4 regions of the Paenibacillus sp. 01T443 genome follow, and region 4 is predicted to be linked to each of the others. Evidence: riboswitches for the same ligand, from Rfam matches in the RefSeq annotation. Region 4 holds a riboswitch; each other region holds the start of a gene.

Evidence for each region. A riboswitch is a leader RNA that binds a small molecule or an ion and turns the genes downstream of it on or off. The one in region 4 is predicted to bind cyclic di-GMP.
Region 1: linked by a shared signal. The riboswitch ahead of AC1DLI_RS12240 (EAL domain-containing protein) and the one ahead of AC1DLI_RS06515 (OmpL47-type beta-barrel domain-containing protein) in region 4 are both predicted to bind cyclic di-GMP.
Region 2: linked by a shared signal. The riboswitch ahead of AC1DLI_RS15940 (methyl-accepting chemotaxis protein) and the one ahead of AC1DLI_RS06515 (OmpL47-type beta-barrel domain-containing protein) in region 4 are both predicted to bind cyclic di-GMP.
Region 3: linked by a shared signal. The riboswitch ahead of AC1DLI_RS09985 (hypothetical protein) and the one ahead of AC1DLI_RS06515 (OmpL47-type beta-barrel domain-containing protein) in region 4 are both predicted to bind cyclic di-GMP.

What each region holds. Positions count from the first base shown of each region.
Region 1 covers NZ_JBFTPE010000006.1:310,613-316,195, reverse strand. The annotation lists gene AC1DLI_RS12245 (metallophosphoesterase) at 1-1,301, shown strand, start outside; cyclic di-GMP riboswitch class I at 1,421-1,507, shown strand; gene AC1DLI_RS12240 (EAL domain-containing protein) at 1,587-4,493, shown strand; gene speD (adenosylmethionine decarboxylase) at 4,614-5,423, shown strand; gene AC1DLI_RS12230 (SDR family oxidoreductase) at 5,430-5,583, shown strand, end outside.
Region 2 covers NZ_JBFTPE010000008.1:442,579-448,161, forward strand. The annotation lists gene AC1DLI_RS15930 (hypothetical protein) at 1-722, opposite strand, end outside; gene AC1DLI_RS15935 (HSP90 family protein) at 725-2,500, opposite strand; gene AC1DLI_RS15940 (methyl-accepting chemotaxis protein) at 2,668-4,434, opposite strand; cyclic di-GMP riboswitch class I at 4,520-4,604, opposite strand; gene AC1DLI_RS15945 (DUF1836 domain-containing protein) at 4,679-5,449, opposite strand.
Region 3 covers NZ_JBFTPE010000005.1:523,984-529,566, reverse strand. The annotation lists gene AC1DLI_RS09995 (EpsG family protein) at 1-334, shown strand, start outside; gene AC1DLI_RS09990 (GDP-mannose 4,6-dehydratase) at 511-1,503, shown strand; cyclic di-GMP riboswitch class I at 1,561-1,644, shown strand; gene AC1DLI_RS09985 (hypothetical protein) at 2,006-2,725, shown strand; gene AC1DLI_RS09980 (stalk domain-containing protein) at 2,753-3,670, shown strand; gene AC1DLI_RS09975 (alpha/beta fold hydrolase) at 3,919-5,427, shown strand; gene AC1DLI_RS09970 (aspartyl-phosphate phosphatase Spo0E family protein) at 5,417-5,583, shown strand, end outside.
Region 4 covers NZ_JBFTPE010000004.1:67,688-73,270, forward strand. The annotation lists gene AC1DLI_RS06515 (OmpL47-type beta-barrel domain-containing protein) at 1-2,848, opposite strand, end outside; cyclic di-GMP riboswitch class I at 2,944-3,040, opposite strand; gene AC1DLI_RS06520 (ComF family protein) at 3,189-4,082, opposite strand; gene AC1DLI_RS06525 (ATP-dependent helicase ComFA) at 4,079-5,583, opposite strand, start outside.

The DNA.
Region 1 (5,583 bases), on a different contig from region 4:
CGGTTATGCTTTCAGCGAAGCCGTTTTTCAAATCGCAAAAATCGGCGCATCAGGCGATGAGTGACGAGCTGCATACACTGTTTAAGGAAGAGCGCAAGGTGTCGCTGCAGGAGCTGGACGATGAATCGGCTCGCAGATTGCAGTACAGCGGGGGCCATAAGATCAACTTTATATCTGGCACGATGTCGCCGGCGGATAAGGATGAAGCTGCCCAGGAGCTCGAGTCGCTGCGGAAAGGTCTGGACTATTTTGCGGAGCGCGGTGTGAAGGAGGTTGTGCTTCAACCCAAATACATGGGATCCAGATGCAATGTCTATTTGCATGCTGACGCAGATCAATGTTTTGCGGTTAGCCGCAATGGGTACAAAGTCAATAAGGTTGACCTGTCGGCTGTGTATGAGAGGCTGCTGCAAAGATTCGGGAATTATATGAAGGAAAACGACATCACGATGCTGCTTCTAGATGGTGAGCTGCTGCCTTGGCAGGCGCTTGGGGAAGGGCTTATCGATCGCCAGTTCAAGCCGATTGAGAAGGCGCTTGAAACAGAGCTGGCTTTTCTAAAAGCGAACGGGTTCGAGGAAGCTTTCTCGAAGCTCTCGCAGGAATATAAGACTAGCGGCTTTGAGAAGGATCAGTATCAGCTTAGCAAATCGGCGCTGAATGAAAAATACGGCCTGACCGTCTATCAGAATTATAAGCATGTCCATACGGTATTGGAGAAGCATGTACCATTAGATGAGCATCTAGTGGCATATGAAACTTACAAGAAGCAGCTAGAGCTTTACGCAGAGCCAGGCGAGCTGGAATACAAACCGTTCTCACTGCTCAAAATTGTATATGCGGACGGAAGGGAAACGCTTCCGGATTGGAAGACATCGGAAATGTACCGTTTCGTCTCAGATGATCCTTTCATCATGCTTTCGCTGTCTGATCCGGAAAGCTTCGATCAAGCGGAGAAGTATTTCCAAACGCTTACGGTAGATAACCATATGGAGGGCGTCGTCATTAAGCCTGAGGTACTAGAGCCCTATACGGTTCCTTATATGAAGGTGCGTAATAAAGACTATATGTCGATCATATACGGCTATGATTATCGCTTTCCGCATAAGTACAATAAGCTGATCAAGCAGAAAAGCATCAATATGAAACTTCGAACATCTTTGAACGAGTATCGGCTGGGGCAAAGCATACTCGCTGTTCCCTTTGCGGACATTGCACCGGACAATGAAGGATACATGGGAGCCGTGGCCAATCTATTGTTCGAGGTTGCCAAAGAGAAGGAAATCGATCCGCGCCTGTAAAACATAATCATCCCATTTGACCTCCTGTACCGGGAGGTTTTTTGGTGCTGCTCGGTTTTATTGAAAATTGGACATAGCATATAGCAGTATATTGTGAAATAATCATATATGTAAAAAGTCCTAGTAAAAAGCAAACTTGTCGAAAGACAATGACGCAAAGCCTACAGACCTAAAGGAAAGCTTCCAAAGGTGGCTGGGTTGCCAAAAGGATGAGTGATTATTAATATCCTCCTCCTAGTCACATCAGGTTACCGCAAACGTTATACATAGGAAGGGATATTAAAGATGGAACAAAATATTAAACGTTATCGTGGGAATGATAACAGCTTTGAAATCGTTCAGAAAATAGCAAATTTAGGCTATTGGGAATTCGACCATATTCGCAATCAAGCATCCTGGTCGAACCAAATGTTTGCGATATATGGAATGAGCTCGGATTTCACGTTGAAGCAGGATGACTTTTTTGATTTTATCCATCCCGACGACCGGGAGCGGGTCGAACGGCAGTTTTATGCTTCGGTAGAACAAAAAACAGAGAGCGTCAGCGAGTATCGGATCGTTCGCCCGAACGGCGAAATAAGAGATGTAATAGAAAATATAACGTTTGTCCTCGGTGAGGACAATGAAGTGGTATTGACCGTAGGCACAATCCAGGACGTAACGGAAACGAAAAAACTGCAGCATCGATTGACGGTCGAAGAGCAGCATTACATATCCATATTCGAGAATAACCCGGATGCGGTCTTCTCGTTTGACTTGAATGGCCAGTTTATGTCTTGCAACGCATCGCTTGAGCAAATGTTTGGTTATGCGCGGGATGAGATTATGCACGGGAGTTTCCATCATTTTGTGGAAGAAAATAGCTTGGAGCGGACGATTTTTCATTTTGAGGAAACTGTGAATACGCTTACTCCTCAAAATTACGATACGACGGGCATAACCAAAAGCGGGCAGATCATTGAGGTTAACGTAACGAACATTCCGATTATCGTTAATCAAGAACTGATCGGCATTTATGGCATCGCCAAGGATATTACGCAAAAAAAGATGATTGAACGATCTCTTATAGAAGCGGAACTCAAATATCGAAGTATTTTGGAACAATCCATCGTCGGTATTTTTGTTGCGCAAAGGGAAAGGTTTGTTTATACAAACGAGCAGCTTGATAAGATGCTGGACTATGATACGCTAGTCGGCGTAGAGGTAGAGAAGGCTGTCCATCCGGATGATCGGGAAGCCGTTGTATCCCAGGTTATGCAGCTTACGGAAGGAGAGTATATTCCGAATTTTTGTCATCGGGCAATTAAAAAGGATGGCACTGTCATTCATTGCGAGGTTCATTACAACCGTGTTACCCACATGGGTGAGAAAGCGATTGTGGGCATTGTTATGGACATTACAGAACGGAGCAAGGCGCAGGAGCTCAATCACCATTTGGCTTACCATGATTATTTAACGGAGCTGCCGAATCGCAGAATGTTCGAAGAGCAGCTGGACAAACAGCTCAGAGTAAGTGACTATTTCAAACAAAAGCTGGCGATTATGCTCATTGATTTGGATCGCTTCAAATACGTGAATGACACGCTAGGACATCCGATTGGTGACGCTCTGCTCAAGCAAATCGCAAATAGGCTGAGATGCAAGCAAGGTGACGGACAAGCAGCCTACCGGATTGGCGGAGATGAATTTGCCTTTATTATTTCCAACGTACAAAAGCAAAGCGATGTAACGCATATGGCGGACCATATTATTAATCTTATTAAGGAACAATGTGTTGTTGAAGGGTACGAGCTGAATGTCACGGCAAGCATTGGAATCAGTCAATCGCCTGAGGATGGTAACTCAGTGGAGTCATTGATGAAAAACGCTGACGCCGCTCTTTATTTTGCCAAATCCAGAGGGAGAGACCAGTCGCAAAGCTACTCTTCTTCGTTAAATGTGCAATCATTTAAATTGTTTTCCCTTAGCAATGACCTGCGTAAAGCGCTTGATAAAGGGGAGCTGTTCCTTCATTATATGCCTCGCGTACACGCGCAAACGATGGAAATCGTCGGCGTAGAGGCGCTGCTGCGCTGGAATCATCCGGATTGGGGGCTGGTGTCGCCGACAGAATTTATTCCGATCGCTGAGGAAACGGGGCTCATCGTTCCCATTGGGGAATGGGTGCTGCGCGAAGCCTGCATGCAGAACAAGCGCTGGCAGAGCATGGGCCTGCCTCCAGTAACTATATCGGTTAATTTCTCGGTTCAGCAGCTGCTGAAGCAAAATATTTTGCAGACGATTGATCAAATCGTGGCGGAAACGGGCTTGTCTCCAGACAGACTGGAAATTGAAATTACGGAGAGCTCTTTTATTAGCAACGAGAAGATCGTGACCGAGCTGCTGCTCGAGCTGAGGAAGAGAAAGATCAAGGTTTCGCTCGATGATTTTGGAACTGGATATTCTTCCCTTTATTTATTGAAACGTCTAGCGCTCCACACGATTAAAATCGACAGGTCCTTTGTAGATGAGATGTTGACGGAGCCGTGCAATAAGAGCATTATCGAATGCATCATTCGTTTGGCAGGGGAGCTTAACATGCAGGTTGTGGCAGAGGGCGTCGAGAATGAGGCGCAATTCAACTATTTGCGGGAGCAGCATTGTGACGAGATTCAAGGCTATTACTTTAGCCGGCCGGTAGAGGCGGAAAGCATTGTACAGCTATTGAAAAATAAATCGTTGATGAAGCCGGCCTCGCTAAATCAAAGCAAGCAGCCGATCGTTAATCGCCGGCAGTACTTCCGGATTGAGCTTAAGCATTGTTTGTTGGCAGAAATGACGATTACTATGTTTAAGGGCAGAAGCGTAAGGCTTGGAAGCACAGAGGTGCTCGTTAGAAATATCGGGCCAGGCGGCTTAAGATTTATGGTAGGTGTTAAGCTGCCGGTTAACAGCGATATTCTGCTGATGTTCAAAACTCAAATTGCTAATCAAATGTATGTGCTGTACGGCTTTATCGTTTGGTTCAATGAAGTGGAGAATGATATCTATGAATACGGTGTGCAGTTCCAGATGAAGGAGAAGGAGCATAACGAGCTTGTTAATGCGTTAAATATTCTTGCGATTAAGCAGCGCGACGGCGTTATGCCTCAAACACAAATTTACGTGGGCGATCCCGTTCTCCGTATCAAGGAATTGAAAAAACTCAATTAAAGCATTTTGCGTTCGGCTAAAACCGAGCGTGAAATGCTTTTTTTATTGCGATTAGCAGTTTTGCCGCATCGGTCTTTGGGTAAAAGGAGATAGTAGTTATTGAAAAGGAGGAGTGTGCACTTGAAATTAACGCCGGAACAACGAATTCAACTGCATGGCTTCAATAACTTAACGAAGTCACTCAGCTTTAATATGTATGATGTCTGTTATACCAGAACAAAGGAAGAGCGCAAAGCCTATCTCGCCTATATCGACGAGCAATACAATTCAGATAGGCTGACCAAAATTTTAAATACGGTATCCGATATTATAGGAGCTCATGTGCTCAATATCGCCAAACAGGATTATGAGCCGCAGGGCGCCAGTGTCACCTTGCTTGTATCGGAAGGGCCCGTAGCAGGCGGTCCAAATGATTCGTTTGAGGAATCGCCGGGCCCGCTGCCTGATACCGTTGTGATGCATTTGGATAAAAGCCATATAACGGTTCATACGTATCCGGAATACCATCCGAATGAAGGGATCAGCACGTTCCGCGCAGACATTGATGTGTCTACCTGCGGCGAGATTTCACCGCTTAAAGCGCTGAATTATTTGATCCATTCCTTTGATACCGACATTATGACGCTCGATTACCGGGTGCGAGGATTCACTCGTGACATAAACGGGCATAAGCTGTTTATTGATCATGACATTAACTCGATCCAAAATTACATACCGAAGGAAGAGTGCCTTTTGTATGACATGATCGACGTCAACATTTATCAGGAGAATGTATTTCATACCAAATGCAAGCTGAAGCAGTTTGACCTGAACAATTATTTGTTCGGCTATACGAAGGATACGCTGTCCGTGAAGGAGCAAGAGGAAATTACGAGAAGATTGAAGACCGAAATGGACGAGATCTTTTATGGAAAAAATATAAGGAGCTGATCCAGCATGCCAAATTCCGCATCGAAAAAACAAGTGAACCCGCCGCAGCACCAAAACCGTCAACCGGGTATTGAATCTGAAATGAATCCGCTTCCTATCTACGAGTCTGACTCGTATAAAGCGGCAGGAAAGCTGAAGGGCAAAACCGCGATCATTACGG
Region 2 (5,583 bases), on a different contig from region 4:
TATTCCGTCAGGAAACCAGGACCATTTAATAGGCGTGCTCCTTTCTTCGCCATCTTCACCGCCTCATCTGCTTGATCGGTCTCGAGGAGCGGTAGTAGCAAATGGCTGTACGTGTTTTGAGGGATGGTTTTACAAGTCATTCGGCCATCCATGATCGGCTTCATCGTCTGCAGCCCGCGGCGGTATCTGCCAGCTGTAAAATGATAATAGCCGAAGCTATTTTGTTCGCATGCTCTGCAATCTGACATGCCGTCCCTCGCTGTTTTGCGCCAGAGCTCGTAATACTTCTGTGCCTCTCCCAAATCGCCTCTCGAGAGCGCATAGCGGTGCTGGCATTGATAATAGGGACGCAGGCTGTGTCCGTATTGTAAGCATTTTGCCTTGAAATCATCAAATATTAATACGATCTGGGCAGCGCCAAATTGCGGGAAGCGCCAAATTTGATTGATGAACCATTTATAATGCCAGATGATCGAGAAACTCGAATAAGCGCCAGGATCTTTTTCGAACTGCGTCAAGCACCATGTAAAGGAGACAAGAAACCTTTCTTGGAAGCCGGAATCGAGCGCCGCTTCGGAATACGTCATCCGCGCGAAGTAGGCATCCTCTTTTGTCATATATTGATCGGCAATCCGAATCGCTTCTTCCAAAACAGCAAGCTTTTGTTTGCCCTGCGGCAAACTCCAAGCTTCGTTTCGCAATTGATTGTAGCGCTGCTTCATCCTTAATGCTCACCTGCCTGACTGAGTCCGATATCCAGCACCTGCATAAACGATTGATTTAACAGCCTCAGCTCATCTGGACCGAGCGGATAATTGCCAAGCAGCAAAGCTTGCGTATACACGGTTTCAATGCAAAGTTTCTGCATTTCGGAATTGTCACAGGCAATGGCTTTGCGAATAAGCGGATTGTTAAAATTGTAGCAAATTCTGGCGAAAGGCTGTTCATAAAGCTCGTTTATGACAATATCCATGATCTCTGAAAATAAATCATTCGCTTCTTCCTTCGTTTGCTCCGCCATGCGCAGAAAATTCACTTCATCATTTGTATTATAGAGCGCTGCTAACTCAGCAGGCTCAAAGCGTTTCAGCACACTCCTGCATTGAAACGGCGCAAGCAGCCGATCAGACAGCTCTAAAAACGCTGCTGCACTCTGCTGATCCGTTTGATCGATTGTGATAAAAAAATTCGAGAAGTTAATCGGATCAAGGACGAGCGCTTCAATATTCTCATCCAGCTCGGAAAGCTTGCGCACCAGTTCAAAGTCATGCACATACCCGCCGTTAATAACCATGACATCCTGTGCTTTTGCTACTCGGGCAACTTGGCGGAATTCATCAAGCGTAGAAGAAACGACGATATTCCGGCTCTTCGCCAATATATCGCCCATTTTCATCTCCCCATACGAAGTCTCGAACGTTAAGAATCGAATGAACAACCGGTACAGTTCATCATCCTGGGAGGCCATCGCTTTGATGGACGAATAATGGATTCTAATTATTTTCTCGAACAAGTCGGGATCCGTTTCCGAAAGCATAATCATATGCCGCTTAATACATTCGCCAAGCTCATCCTTTACGCTGTGGAACAGCTCATTTTCCATAAACGCTTCACGGGACGCCGTCGGCTTGAGACCATTCGTATTCATGATGCAAGTTACGAAAAATGCCCATTCCGGCAGCATATTTTGAATTTGATCCGAGAGCAGCATTCGCTTCACATAAACCTTATGTTTCTTCTCCGCTTGCAAGCTGACTGCATAAGGTAGAATATATGCTACGCCTTCCAGCTCGCCCATGCCTGATTTTAATGGGATTGCGTCTAGGAAGTTCTGATACATATGATATTCCCCGTAGGTCAGCGCTTCTTTCATGCTCATCGCCCATGGAGGCGTGTCCTCATTGACGATAATCTCGTTTTTCCCTTCGGATAACTGGATAGGGACAGGCAGAAATTGGCCGTAATGCGTCATTAAATCCGACATGCTATCCCATTCGTAGTATTCCTCATAGCCTTCCTTGCAGGTCAAAAATACGGTAGTGCCGATTGGCGCATCTTTTTCAAGCTTACGAATCGTATAGGTCCCGTCCGAACGGCCTCTCCATTCGAGAGTATCGCCTTCCAGCGCGGATCGTGTAATGACAACAATCTCCCCGCTAACAACGAAGCAAGACAGCAATCCTACACCAAATTGTCCAATGAAATCATCTGCCGAATCAAGATCCTCTCGCTTTGAGGTGCTGCCGATTTGCGCCAGAAAACGATGGATCTCCTGCTCCGATAAACCGATTCCGTTGTCATGAACGGCTATCGTGCGCGAAGCGTATAGCTCCACGCTTACGCGGGCATCAAAGCGATGACCGAGCCGTTTGCGTGCGGTCACTGCATCTACGCCATTTTGAAGAAGCTCCCTTACGAATACGCCGGGATTTGCATATAAATGCTTCGATAGAAGCTCAATCATGCCTTGTAAATTAACTTGAAAATTCAATTCGCTCATTTTATCTCCTATGGACGTTATGTCATTGATATAGATATCGGTAATACCTTTCGTTTTATTTCGTCATATTGCAGATTTATCCTTTTTTTCTTTATGAAGTAGCAGGCAGAAATAGCAACAAAGGACGATCAGCTCACGGCTAATCGTCCTTTATATGGTTATTTTGTTTATAACTTAAATACAGACGCCTTTTCCTTCAAATCCTGCGAGGAGCCTGTCAGCTTCTCTGCAAGCGTACGCAGCTCATCTGAAATATCATTTTGCTTAACGGACAGCTCACTCATATGCTCCATCTTTCCATTAACATCCGATGAAGTATTAAGAAGCTTGTCGACCGCTGATACAATGTGGGTCATACCGCTCGTAATTTCACTGATTGCCGTGGAGATTTCGCTCATTTGATCAGACAGCACGCTGCTTTGGGACTCCAATGCCTGAAACGTGCCGCTCGCCGTTTCCGAAGCCTGCCGCGTCGAATGAATCACATTCGAAAAGGTGCTGATCGTCCGGCTGCTTGCTGCTACATCACTTTGGATGAGTGATAATTCCTTCGTAATCTGCTTGGAAATGGAATCCGTTTGGCTGGACAACTTTCTAATTTCCTCTGCCACGACTGCAAAACCGCGGCCATGTTCGCCTGCTCTTGCCGATTCAATGGATGCGTTCAGCGACAGCAGATTCGTCTGGGTATTTAAATCTTGGATGCCATTCAAAAATTTCGATACATTATTATAACGGTCATTCATCGATTCGAACGCTTCCGTGAGCTTAGCGAACTGCTCAACGGTCTCGTTGACCATGGTTACGACTCCAGCCATCTGGTGGGAACCGTTCTGCGAGGACTGTTTCATTTGGCGCATATCATTGTTTATGTACTCGCTTGATGCAGCGATTTGCTCAGAGCTCGCGGAAATTTGCTCGGTTACCGCTGAAATGGATGATGCATCGTCATATTGGGAGAGCAATGCCTCTCGGCCTAGATCCACTTGGCCTTTCACATCTTCCGAAGCCTTACGGTTGCTGCCGATCATCGTATCCATATTGCGCGAAACATGCAGCACCGACTCGCTCACCTGAAGCGTCGCGCTTATCGTATCACGTAAATTGTCGCCCATTTCAGCTAAGGCTTGATCGATTTCTCCGAATTCATCGGTGCGTACGAGCTTCTCTTGACTTGTAAAATCATTACTGCCGTATGCACGAATACGACGTGTAATACCCGCAAGCCCCGTTTTGATGGATTGCGTAACGCTAAAAATCATGATGGCTGGCAGCACAGCGAGCAAAATTACATTGACGAGAACAATAATGTTTGCGCTGGATACATCCTGATTCAAATTGTTCTGAGTGATACTCGCGTCATGGGTTAAACGCTCGTGCATAGTGTCGTTCGAGTAGTTCAGAATGACCGTATATACGCTGATCAAATTACTAATTCGCAGTGATTTTTCTTCTGCCGTCAATCCAGTAATATCGGTATTCGTTTGCTGTAAATTGTCAAAGGCCAGGCGGATTACGCCGACTTGATTAGCATACAAGGGACCGTCTTCAACAGCCGGAGGGTATTTCTTATCCATTTCAATAAGCTGTTTTTCTAATTCTTCAATATTGGCTGGCAGGGTTTCCAAATCCTTCATGATCGCAGTTGCGTCGCTTTTGCCATTCTCGATCGCATCAACCATTAACAGCATTGCCTTCAGCAGTTTATTAGAGATGCCTTGATAATTGCGTTCCGCGCGGGACAACTGCTCTGAATCCTCAATTGATCCGGCAACCGAAACATTTTGAAAATAAATAAATATGCCGGAACCTACATTAAAAAGAGTAATGATTGCTGTAATAACCAATAACCTGGCCGTTATTTTCCTCATTCTCAGTTTCTTTGACAGCTTGCCCATCTTGCCCGTTCTCCCCAACCATGCCTTTAAATCCATCCGTCTTTCTCTCCTCGGTCTCTCTAAAAAAGCAAAAAAGCTACCCAGCCACAGGAGGCGGATAGCTTTTTTAGCTTTATATCCTTCCGGCGGTCTGGCAGCCATAGCACATACACCTTAGGCCCATAACTTTGCGTCCTTGCCTTTCGGCAAGTTTGCCATTTTCAGATTGTCTATGTTTGTATTTACAACATAAACCAGTATAGGACATATCAGAGAGTCTGTACATACCTTTAGAACTAATTTATTCGGGACTTAGAAACAAAGTCGCATTACAATAACGTCTTGACAAGGAATGAAAATAGGACGTTTGTATCGAAATGACCGAGATCAGCAAAATATTGCGCACGGCCTCCCATTGATTCTCTGTTAGATTCGGCAGCCTGTTCGCAAATTGATTCGCTGACAAACGAATAGCCTGCTCCGTCAATAAATCCTGATGCGGATTTTCCTTCAAATGACCGGATATATCGAGAAGCTGATCGTTATTCGCATCCAGCTCTTCAAACATACTGGTATAAGATGCATATAATTCTAAAGGACCGACTAAATCATCCGTTTCGTCCTCTGGCTTCTTAAATACGATCTCAAATAGCTTGCGAATAGATTCAAAATCAAGATTTGACTTTAAATCATCAATAATGAACAATAACGCGGCTTGATTTAGAGAATATTTTTTCCCTGCCTTCGGACAATCGAAATAAGGTTTAAAATCTCGCTTTACCCAATTTTGCATGGATGTAATCGACAGATTGGAATATTCGATTAACTGGCCGAGCGCAGCAATCTCATGAAGCGAGAAGCCTTTCAGCTCATTGCCTTTTATAAGCTTCTCAATAATTGGAGGCAGCAGCGTAGACAGAAATGCAGGCAATCCCGCGCCCTTCTCCAAATCGTATTGATGAGTTTTTGTCCATGCGGCTTGCAGCACCTGCAGAGGCTTCTGATTATGCTTTCCATCTAAGGAGAGCAGCAAGCAAGCCATCTCTTTTCGAGTAAGCGTAAAGGACTCCATTTCCGTTCCTCCTCGCGCTTTCTTCATACGTTCTTATATTATAAGTTCATATGAACTCATCATATGCCGGAGAATGATACTTGTAAAGGCTCGAAAATCAATGAGAATAAGCTTTTCCATCTCGTAAAATCGCT
Region 3 (5,583 bases), on a different contig from region 4:
AATTGATTTTTTAGTTTTTAGTGGTTTTTGGATAGTAGTTAGTACATTATTTTACCAATTCGTATATCGAAATGATACTTACATAAAGCTAATTAAAATATATGTTATGTTCAATTCATTATTTTTGCTCCTTGGTTTTGTTGCTTATTCCGATAGAATTGCTATTAACTCATGGTTTTTGATACCTATACTTGTATGGTATCCGATATTTAAAAGTAATAGGCCTCTAACTATATTGAAATACGTTGTTATTATTGTTTCTTTTGTTACTGGATATATCACCGGCGTTTTAGGAGATTACAACCCATTCGATTATTTTAACCATTTATCATAGATTAAAGAATTGTAATAGAGAGATTTGAAGAAAGTGCTATCCATCGAAAAGATAGAACTCGTTCTTGTGTGGAATAATCTATCAACTGCTGAATGATGGTCACAGATATTTCTAAACACCGTTGAATGTATTGTTTGTAATTTGTTAGTACCTTAACAAGAAGGAGTGGGCAGATATTGACTACAATTGTTGTTACAGGAGGAGCAGGCTTTATCGGTTCCCACCTATGCGAAGCGTTATTGCAAAAAGGGCATAAGGTTATTAATATTGATTGCTTCAATGACTATTATGATCCAGCAATCAAAAGAAACAATGTTAAGGAAGCACTAAAATTAGTTGAGAAGCTCAAGCTGGTTGATGATAGCTATAAAGTAGAAGAAGGTGATTTTCGAAATCTCGAATTTTTAAATCGAGTATTTGATGAGAATCAAGTGGATATAATTGTACACCTTGCAGCTTGTGCAGGAGTAAGACCTTCTATTCAGAATCCGGTTCTCTATACCGATGTTAATATTAATGGAACTGTAAACCTACTAGAAATGAGCAGAAAGCATAATGTGAAAAGCTTTGTATTTGCGTCTTCATCTTCTGTATATGGGAATAACACGAAAGTTCCATTTTCCGAGGAAGATGTTGTTGATTATCCGATCTCTCCTTATGCAGCAACGAAAAAGGCCGGAGAGCTTTTATGCCACACTTATCACAGTCTATATAATATTAATATGGCATGTTTAAGGTTTTTTACGGTATATGGCCCAAGACAAAGACCCGACCTTGCTATTCATAAGTTTACTAAGTTAATATCTGAGGGACAGCCTATCCCTTATTATGGAGATGGATCGTCGGAGAGAGATTATACTTACATAGAGGATATTATTGATGGTATTACTAAGGCTGTAGAATGGGTAAATGAAGGTGAAAAGAAATACGAAGTGTTTAATATAGGTGAATCGAACACCATCAGTCTGAAAAGAATGGTCGAAGCAATAGAAAATTCAGTTGGAAAAAAGGCTGGAATTAATAAATTGCCTATGCAGCCTGGTGATGTAAATCGGACATTTGCCGATGTTAGTAAGGCCAAACAGGTATTAGGATATAATCCTAAATGGCATTTTGAAGATGGGATTCATAAGTTCGTAGAATGGTATCAATCTTCAAACAATAATTGAAATAGGATCTAATTACAAAAATCCTTATATACCCTTAACAAATCAACTACATAAACCGTACGATAAAGGCAAAACCATTGAAAAGTGGTGACGCAAAGCTACAGGGGCTTATCTGATGAAGATTGCCAGCCAGCTACCGAATATCGTGCCTCCCGTCGAGGTTTATGTGGGAAAATGGAGGTTCTTTCTATGTTCTTACGCACTCAACTTGTACGTGAATGGCATCTGCTTTGTATTGGGTTTCACGAAAGGCTTTGGGAAGGCTGCTTATGTGATGAGAAGCGTATGGAGATTTATTTGAAAATGGTTTATCACCAAAATAAACTAGCAAATATCGGGCTCTCTTAAGCTATAAAGTGGAGCACAGCTTATAAATTTTAATGCAATATGCTCAAGCTGACGACGGTCACGATCAAGCGTCAGCTTATTTTTTTGAAAATAAGGCTAAGGAGAATCATGGCGGATTAATGTATTAATTACAACCCCCTATGAAACCAAAACAATGAAAAAAACAAACAAAATTTGGTTTATTATTGCTGGTGCCATTGTAGTTATTGGAATAATCATCTATGGAAGCATGAGCCTTTATTCAAAGTTAAACCAGGTGGACGAGTTAAATGGTCGATTAGAAGAAGCGGCTGAGTTTGATAACGCAGAGGGTGCATCAGCGAATACCGATCGGCCGAGCGAACAACCGGAACAAACGTCTAATGCTGAACAGACACTAACACCCGAGTCAGAGCTAGTTCCATCAGCTCAGCCTGGGGACGCCATCCAGCCTAGCCCAACTGCAACTTTGACACCAGTTTCTGCGTCTGATAACGTAGACAAGGGCCAGAAGCCAGGGGAAGAATCTACTACTTCGGAAGATAAGGCCCAGAAAAAGAAGAAGATTGATGCTTCTGTTAATGCTAAGCTGCAGCAGCTTAAGTCCTCTTGCCAGGCAAGCAGCAACAGCTTAGTGAAGCAAATTGCGAATGAGCTAAGCAATGATAAAGAAGCGACGCTTGCGACGATTCAAAGTAAGTACCTGGACAAGGTTTTTTCTGCGGAGGCAGCTTGTGACGCGAAGTTTAATCAATTAATTAGCAATGCTCAGAGCGAATATCAGGCAGCGGATTTAAGCAATCAAGCCTTGCCCGATTGGAGCTCGCAATATGAGAGTGCAAAGACTGGGGCAAGAGCTGACGCACTCGCTGTTATTGCAAATTCTATCAACTAGCACGCCCTATTAGAAAGAGGAGGCCCTATGAAAAAGTCACGCGCATTATCTATTTTTCTAGCCATTATGATGCTGTCATCTGTTCTTGCAACCGCTGCATCGGCTGCAGCAACGAGTATCAAAATCAAAACGCAGCCGATAAAGCTAACCTTTGACGGACAAGCGCTTAAGCTGCCTGATGGTCAATATTCGTTTATTTATGAAGGACGTACTTATGTGCCTATCCGTTATATCTCGTATGCGCTGCTAAAGTCAGTGAATTGGGATGGTGCAAAGGCTGCAATCTCCGAGCCGACGGAGAAAGAGCTTGCTGCGCTGAAGAAGCAGCTGCAATTAGCTGCTGCGGGCAGCCAGAAGCCGCAACTAAGTGTTGAAATTACAATTCAGTCTATAAAAGCTTCACTGGTATTTGACGGGAAGGCAGCAGCTTTGCCAGCAGACCAATCCATTTTTGGGTATAAAGGTTCCATTTATGTGCCGATTCGTTTCTTGTCGGAGTCGGTAGGAACACAAATCGGATATGATCCGGTTACAAAAACGGTTAGCGGTGAGTCTGCTGCTTATCGGGCGGAGCAAGGCGGCGGCGTTATCCCTCCGGGAACGGGTGGCGGAACAGGTAATGGCGGAGGTATCGTGAAGCCTACATATGAGCAAATTACGGCAAATGCAGAGGCCAAGCTCGCAGCGCTAAAGGCTAGCTGCCAGGCGACTTTAATGGATATCGGTCTGCAATACCTTGCAGCAAGTGCCGCAGATCAACCTAAGATTAAGGAAAAAGGTCTGCAAGAGGTTAACAACTGCTCTGCAAAGTTTGAGATTATTATGTCAGAAACAACGACTTCGCTTACGACTAACGGCTACAAAACGGATATTATTGCTGAGTACCGGGCCGCGTTTAACAAAGAACTTGAAGCAGGAAGAGAGATTGCGGAGAGCATGTCTTAAGCTAACTGCCGATCCTTTGTAGAGTACAACAAAAGAAAAAGGTTTGAATAACGGCCAGCGGTGCAGTCGTATAGACTGCATTGCTGGTCTTCTTTTATCTATCCAGACACACTTTTCATAAAATTGTTAATAGATTGTAAAAAATTATATCATTTAGCTAGTAGACCCCTACCATAGAACTAAAATATACATTACACTATCATTACAAACTATCCTGAATCATACAGTAGTGACAATGTAGGGGGACTATGGGCATATTTAATTTGTTCTACCAATTCGATAGATGTACGTCTAACCCAAATGCGGAAGTCGTAGTACTCATACATGGATTAGGTCTGAATGCTCACACCTGGAGGCCGCTCGTCTTAATGCTTGTCGAACGGTATCATGTTTTGCGATATGATTTGCGCGGACACGGCAAAAGCTTGAACGATGGCTCTGAATTAACGTGGGAGCTGCTGTGCAATGATCTCGACGACCTGTATCACGAATGCGGTATTGAAAAAGCGCATATGATTGGTCATGGCTTTGGCGGCAGCTTAACTGTGAAATATGAATTAACACGCCCAGATCGGGTGGAGACAGTCGTTCTAATTTCAACGGTAGGGTTTTATCCCCCGGGGCTTGTTAAGCGCTCCTTAAGCCTGCGACAGGGCTACGCGGGGAATGGCGGGGCAGCGGAGCTTGGCGAGCAGATGACTCGTCTAGTCACTTGCCTGTCTCTGGACAGTGAGGAAGCAGGATGGATTAATGAGGCTTATCGGCAATGCGATATGAAGGTTTACTTTCATTTAGCGTTACTCTTCACAGCCACAAGCCCATTGGATGATTTATCTGCAATAACAAAACCTTGCATGGTTATAGGTGGAGAGAAAGATACTCTCTATCCTTCCTATATGTCAGATATAACGGCTACATTTATTCCGACTGCTCGCTCAGTTACTGTTTTAAACGCGGCCAGTATGGTTCATGTAGATAACCCCATCTACACGGCTCGAAAGATAATGGATTTCTATGCTAATCCGTTAAGCGGCAGGGAGACTGTTCATGCAGGCAATCCGCAGCTTGGAATTATGAACAGCGACATTGTTGAGCTGCTCAGCCAAGTGAGCACGGAGATTCCAAGCATAGCAGCTCCACGGATAGAGGTTAGGCTTATCGGAATTTTCCGGGTTTGTATAAATGGCCGGGAAATTTCGAATGGCTGGCAGCAGCGCAGCGCAAAGAGATTATTGGTGTATTTATTGTTTCACCCTTACGCTGCACGCACGCAAATTTGTGAGGCATTATGGCCGCAGGCTGAAGCAAGCAAAGCAAGCAACCAGCTTAGGGTCAGCCTTTCTCATTTAAAGGCGCTCTTCGAAGCGGATGGCGTGAGCCCTATTCTTTCGGACCGCAGCCATGTCCAGCTGCAAGGCGAAATAGACTGCGACATTATTGCTTGGATGCTGCTGCTTGAAGAGGCCCGTAATGAAAATGATGAAGAAACGAAAATCAGACTCATTAAAGAAGTGCTTAGTTATACAGTTGAAGGGCTGCTGCCGGGTTTGTACGATGATTGGGCGCTGCAGGAACGTAGCCGGCTGGAATACCTGCTGTTGGAGCTCGCGCAATTACTGACTGATAGCTATAGGCGTAATGGTGAATATTTGGCAGCTAACCAACTGGCACGTAGGTTTGAACATATGTTTGGTGAGGTATTACTCACAAATAACGAGAATAATGGGCTTCCTCAGAGAGGAGTAGATCATCATTAGTAGAGATATTTTTCAGCAAAAAATCAAGCTAGAGCAAACGATAGAGTTGTTGCGGCGGGAAATGGTTGATAAGCTATTAATGAGCCAATCCTACCAATCTGATGAGGTGTTAGGGGCCAGTCAAGCGCTGGATCGAATTCTCAATTGCTATGACTG
Region 4 (5,583 bases):
AAGTAACCCCTTTCCATGACAGCATGATATTGTTGGCGTTAAACACGGCTGCTGTTAGAGTTGGAGCCTGTACGACTGGCCAAACCAACGCAAATTCTACTTTACTCGCGTTGGGTGATTCACCGAATCTGTTGCTTACAGAATGCACCTCGTATACATAATCACTCTCTGGCATATTGGTCTGCGTTACCGACCTGCCGGTGACTGTCTTAACTAGACTCTTTTGGCCTTCTACAATCTGATAAACATTGTAAGATGTTGCATATGCGGAAGCATCCCATCTTAAGACGATGTCATTCCCGTTTGCAATGCTGTTCGTAAAATTAACCGGAGCCTGCATCGTTGGGAAAATGATTGTAAAAGAAACGTCGCTTCCTTCTGTGGAATCCCCAAATCTGTCGCTGTAAGAGTAAACCTGGAACGTGTGCTCACCCTCCCCCATGTTGGCGAACACCGAGGATGTGCCGGTTACCGTTTTTTGCAAAACACGTTCTCTACCAATAATCTCGTAAATTTTATAATCGGTTGCGTAGTTGGCCGCTGTCCATTTTAACGTAATATCGTTACCGTTTGACAGAGTTTGCGTCAAATTCGTCGGTGGCTGCATAAGCTGCTCCTGCACGGTTAAGGAAAGACTGCTGCCTTCTAAAGATTCGCCAAAGCGCGTGCTTACAGAATGAACAACATACGTGTGTTCACCTACCGGAACCTTGGCGATTGTTACACTCAAAGCCGTAACTGTATTTTTAAGCACTGGCTGACCGTCTACAATTTCATACACCTTATAATTATTCGCATATGGCACTGCTGTCCAGGTCAAAACGACATCATTACCGTTTTGGACTTTGGAGGCGAAATTGACGGGGGCTTCCATCGTCGGGTGAATCAATGCGATGATAGCTTCAGCTCCTTCCGGAGACTCTCCCAAAAGCGTTGAAAAGGAGTGGACAACGTAATGGTAGTCGCCCGAAGGCAGGTTAGTATAGGTGACATTTGTTTTCGTCACTGTGCTTTTCAATACTTTCTCACCATCTATAAGCTGGTAGATTTTATAGCTCGCGGCGTAAGGAACCGCTGTCCATTTCAAGGCAATGTCATTGCCGTTATTAATACTCTGAGTCAGACCTGACGGCGTTTCCATCGTTTGTCCGTTCATGGTGACAGTTACTGAACTTCCATTCGATGACTCTCCGAATCTTGCGGAGAAGGAGTGAACTTCATATGAATACTCGCCTGGCTGTACGTTGGAATAGGTTACTGTCGTTCCTGTTATCGTACTTTTTAATACCTTTTCCCCATCAATAATTTGGTAAACCTTATAGCTGGCTGCGTACTCAGCGGCAGTCCAGCTCAAGCTAAAGCTGGTAGCGCTTTTGATTGTTTGTGTCACATTCTCCGGTGCTTGCATAATCGGAAAAATGACAGCTACTGAAACCCGGGTGCCCTCAACTGATTCCCCGAAACGGGCTGAGTTAGCATGCACCTCGTACGTGTAATCACCCGCTGGCATATTAGCAAATGCGGCTGTAGTAGGGGACACTGTTCTTTTCAAAACCTTTTGTCCATCGACAATTTGGTAGATCTTGTAGTCGTCCGCATTCGCGACGCTTTCCCAACTCAAGTAAATATCATTACCATTCTTCAATTCGTATGCTGCACTGCTCGGCTTATCCATAGTCACTTGCTCAATAGTGAGTGAGACCTGGCTGCCTTCCGCGGATTCACCAAAGCGGTCGCTATATGCGTGTACCGTATAGACATAGTCTCCGGGAGCCATTTTCGCATATGTAATCGTTGTTTTGGTGATTGTGCTTTTCAGAACCTTTTCACCGTTAATCACTTCATAAACGTTATATTGGGTGGCATTTGCCACAGCATCCCAGCTTAAAACAATATCATTGATATTCTGAAGCTTAAAAGTATAATTAGTCGGAGCCGTCATAGTCACAGTGCCCACGGTGACGGAAAGTTGGCTTCCCCCGGCAGATTCCCCGAATCTTTCACTGTAGGAACGCACCTCATAAATGTAATCACCCGCCGGCATATTGCTCAGCTTACTGCTGGTTCCAGTAACCGTACTACGCAAGCTAGGCTCGCCATCAACGATTTGATAGATTCTATAGGCCGTTGCATAGCTGACAGCAGACCAGTTCAGATCCACGTCACTGCCGTTTGTTACCGTGAATGACAGGTTGTTTGGAGCGGTCATAACCGGATAAACCACCTGAATTTCTATAGGTGATGATATCGGAGATTCACCGTACAGAGCGTTAGCAGCCGAAACTGCATATTTGTATATTCCTTCTGAAGCATTGGTGATGGTATAGCTCCGTCCGGTGCCGGAATAAATAAGTACTTGCTGCCCATCTTCTGCGATTTTGTACAAATTATAGCTTCCAGCGTATGCTGAAGCTGTCCATCTCAGTGCAATGTCATTACCATTTGGCAGTGTATTCGTCAAACTTTCGGGTGCTTGCATATCCGGATAAACAATATCAACAGCAACCGGTGCGCTTGGACCTGATTCACCTGTTTCACTAAGTGTCGATACGGCGTAGCTATAAGACCCTTCCGGCAAATTGCTAGCCTGGTAAGTGGTATTGGCCACGGTACCAAGCATTCTAAGTTGACCTTCCGATATTTCATAAATATTGTAGCCCGTGGCCCCCGTGACTGCTGACCAAGTTAGTCTTACATTCTCTGGCGCCAACAAATTCGTTGTAAGGTTGCTTGGCGGTAGCATTGTGCTATCCGTCGAAGCAGCCACCCTTCCCATTGGAATCGCCAGCTGTACCAAAAGCATCAATGCGACTAGTAAAGATAAGAGCTTGGAAGAACGTTTTATCATGATTAAGTCCTGCCTCTCATAGTGAAAAGAGGAAAATAGTCCAAAAAAAAGAGAACCTCTGACAAGGTTCACTAGCATTAAGGGCTATGATTCCTTGTGGTAACCGGCTGCCTTTCAAGTAACTAAAAAAATACTTGGGTAAGGCCCATGGCTTTGCGTCTCATAGTTTCCTATGATTTGCCCCTTCACATAGTATATTATGAGTGTATTATAATCCCATTGGCCCATAAGCGTTAATAGGTCTAAAGTAATATATTATGTCATTTTTCTGCAAGTTCCTGGGTTACGCTATTATTTTCATTAGTTAATAAGAAGGTCAATTTGACACAAAACAAACAAATTAGGACCTTGCCCATGTCAACACGTATATTTCAAGTGGAAGCTCCGCATGCTGGCTGAGTGCCTGCGAGCAAGCCTCCACCGTGCTTCCTGTCGTATAAATATCATCGATCAATAGAACACGAAGCGCTTTGCGTGTCGGAGAAGGATGTTTGAGGTCTTTTACTCCATTCGTATGCAGCTTGTGAAACTCGGCTGGATTGCTAGTAAAAAGATATCTTGTATCGCGCATTCTCTCAGAGCGCGTCTTGAAGCTTTGTTTCTCGGAATGACGAGAACGGACGAGCAGCTGCTTAAGCGGCAAATGATAGCGCTGCGCAACCCGACCTGCCAGCTGCTCTGCCTGATTAAAGCCCCGATCGGCCTCTCGTTCCGCGCTGACAGGCACATAGGTTACGGCATCCCAGTGTTCGGTCATCCTTATTTTCAATTTAGATTCTCGACTATTGGGTGCGTTAGTCCGCTGAACAATTTCGGCTGTCAAAGCCTCGAAAGCAGGCAGCAGCATGTCGCCAAGCAATGGAGCAAGCTGCTCGTTTCCCCGATATTTGTATAGAGCGAGCATCGCTCGCATCGTTTGATTATAGTGAACCGCGCTGCGGTTGCACACAAAAGAGCCATGCGGACTGCGTATGCAGTCCTCGCAGGGAATGCCGCGCCCGCATCTAGTACAGGCGATGCGGGTGAGCCACGGTATTGCGGAGAGGCACGCTCCGCAAAGGGATTGCCGAAGCTGGGGAGTCAGCTTCGCGGGGCTGCTGCTGTCCGCGCTGCGAGAGCCGGTTTGCGGTTTGCCGCATAGGAGACATGCGGCAGTCCGCGGTGCGAGCAGCTGCGCGGCTCCGGCGAAGGCGGATTGCAGTCGCCGGAGCCAGTCTTGGGGCGGGACTGTCATTTGGGCGAGCCTCCTTTGGTTGCGGAGAGCAGATAGCCCTGCTTGCGAGCCATTCGGTTCATGCTTTGGATATGATGTACGGCTTGCAGCTGCGCTCGATTGCGTTCTCGGCTGCAGAAATAGACCTGCCCAAACGGATCCTCAGCCGATCTTCCTGCCCTTCCTGCCATTTGCACCAAGGAAGCTTCGTCAAAGAGCCGACCATCTGCATCTAGGATATAAACATCGCTTTTGGGAATGGTTACCCCTCTCTCTAATATGGTAGTCGTGACAAGCACGCGAATCTCCCTCGCCCGAAAACGCTGAACCTTCGCCGACCGCTCCGCATCCTGCGAGGAGGTAGCAGCAACAGCAGCGTGAGACAGAACTATGCGCAGCAGGGCTGCCATCGGTTCTGTCTGTGCAATCTGCTGTACGAACACAAACAGCTGGGCGCCGCGAACAAGCGATGCCTGCATGGCCGCCAGCAGCTTTGTCGGCAATTTGTGTTGCTGCAGCATTTGCTTCACTATCGGTGTTTGAATAAGCCTCGGAACCGGCAGCGGATGACGGTGATAGCGCACAGGCACCCTTGCATGCGGAAGCCTCCCGCGTTTCGCTGCCCGCTGCAAATCGCTTGGCGGCGTAGCCGACAATAACAGGCGAGCTGCGCCCGGCGCACAGCTTTTATCCGCCGCAAAATGAAGGAGTGGATCGCCCGCAAACGGAAACGCATCAAGCTCATCGACCACGACGAGATCAAAACCTTGATAAAAGCGCAGCAGTTGATGCGTGGTAGCCAGCGTAATGTCACCGTTTTCCCAGCGCTGCTCACTGCCCCCGTATAACGTGACTACAGTAGCTCCTGGAAACGCTTTGCGGATTCGCGGGTCAAGCTCAATGACGACATCGCGGCGCGGCGTTGCGATCAGTGCCTTTCCGCCCCGCAGCAAGACAGATTCCACTAGCGGAAAAATCATTTCCGTCTTGCCCGCTCCCGTTACCGCCCATAGGAGAAACTCTCTGGCCCTGGCGGTTTTGCCCTTTGTCATTCGGGTACGCCCAGTATGCGGCTCCGGCTCCTCTAGGAATCGCAGTGCTTTCTCTGCGGCGGCCGTTTGAGCGGGACTCAGCTTCCAACGCTCAAGCCGCAGATCACTAGCCGGCAATATAAATTCCTTGGCCGCCCCTGCTCCCGCTTCTACACCTGCGGGCCCATAACGCTGCCCCGTAACCAGCAGCTCGCATTCCCGGCTCCGCCCCATCCCAATGCACGCCGTGCAGTAGGCGCATATCCGACCGCACGCGGCACATGCCGTGCGGTTCATAAACGCCTCACCGCTCCCGCAGCGCAGGCAGCTGCGCTCGCGCCTCCGGCGCCCCAATGCGTCCGCCCGCCCGCCGTCTCCGGCGGCGATCGATCCGCTCAGGCGCACCCGCCCGAGCAGCGCCGCAAGCTGCAGCATTTCGCTCCAGCCTGCAGCGGCACCGGGCCCGCCTGCGCCAGAGAGCAGGGCGTGCG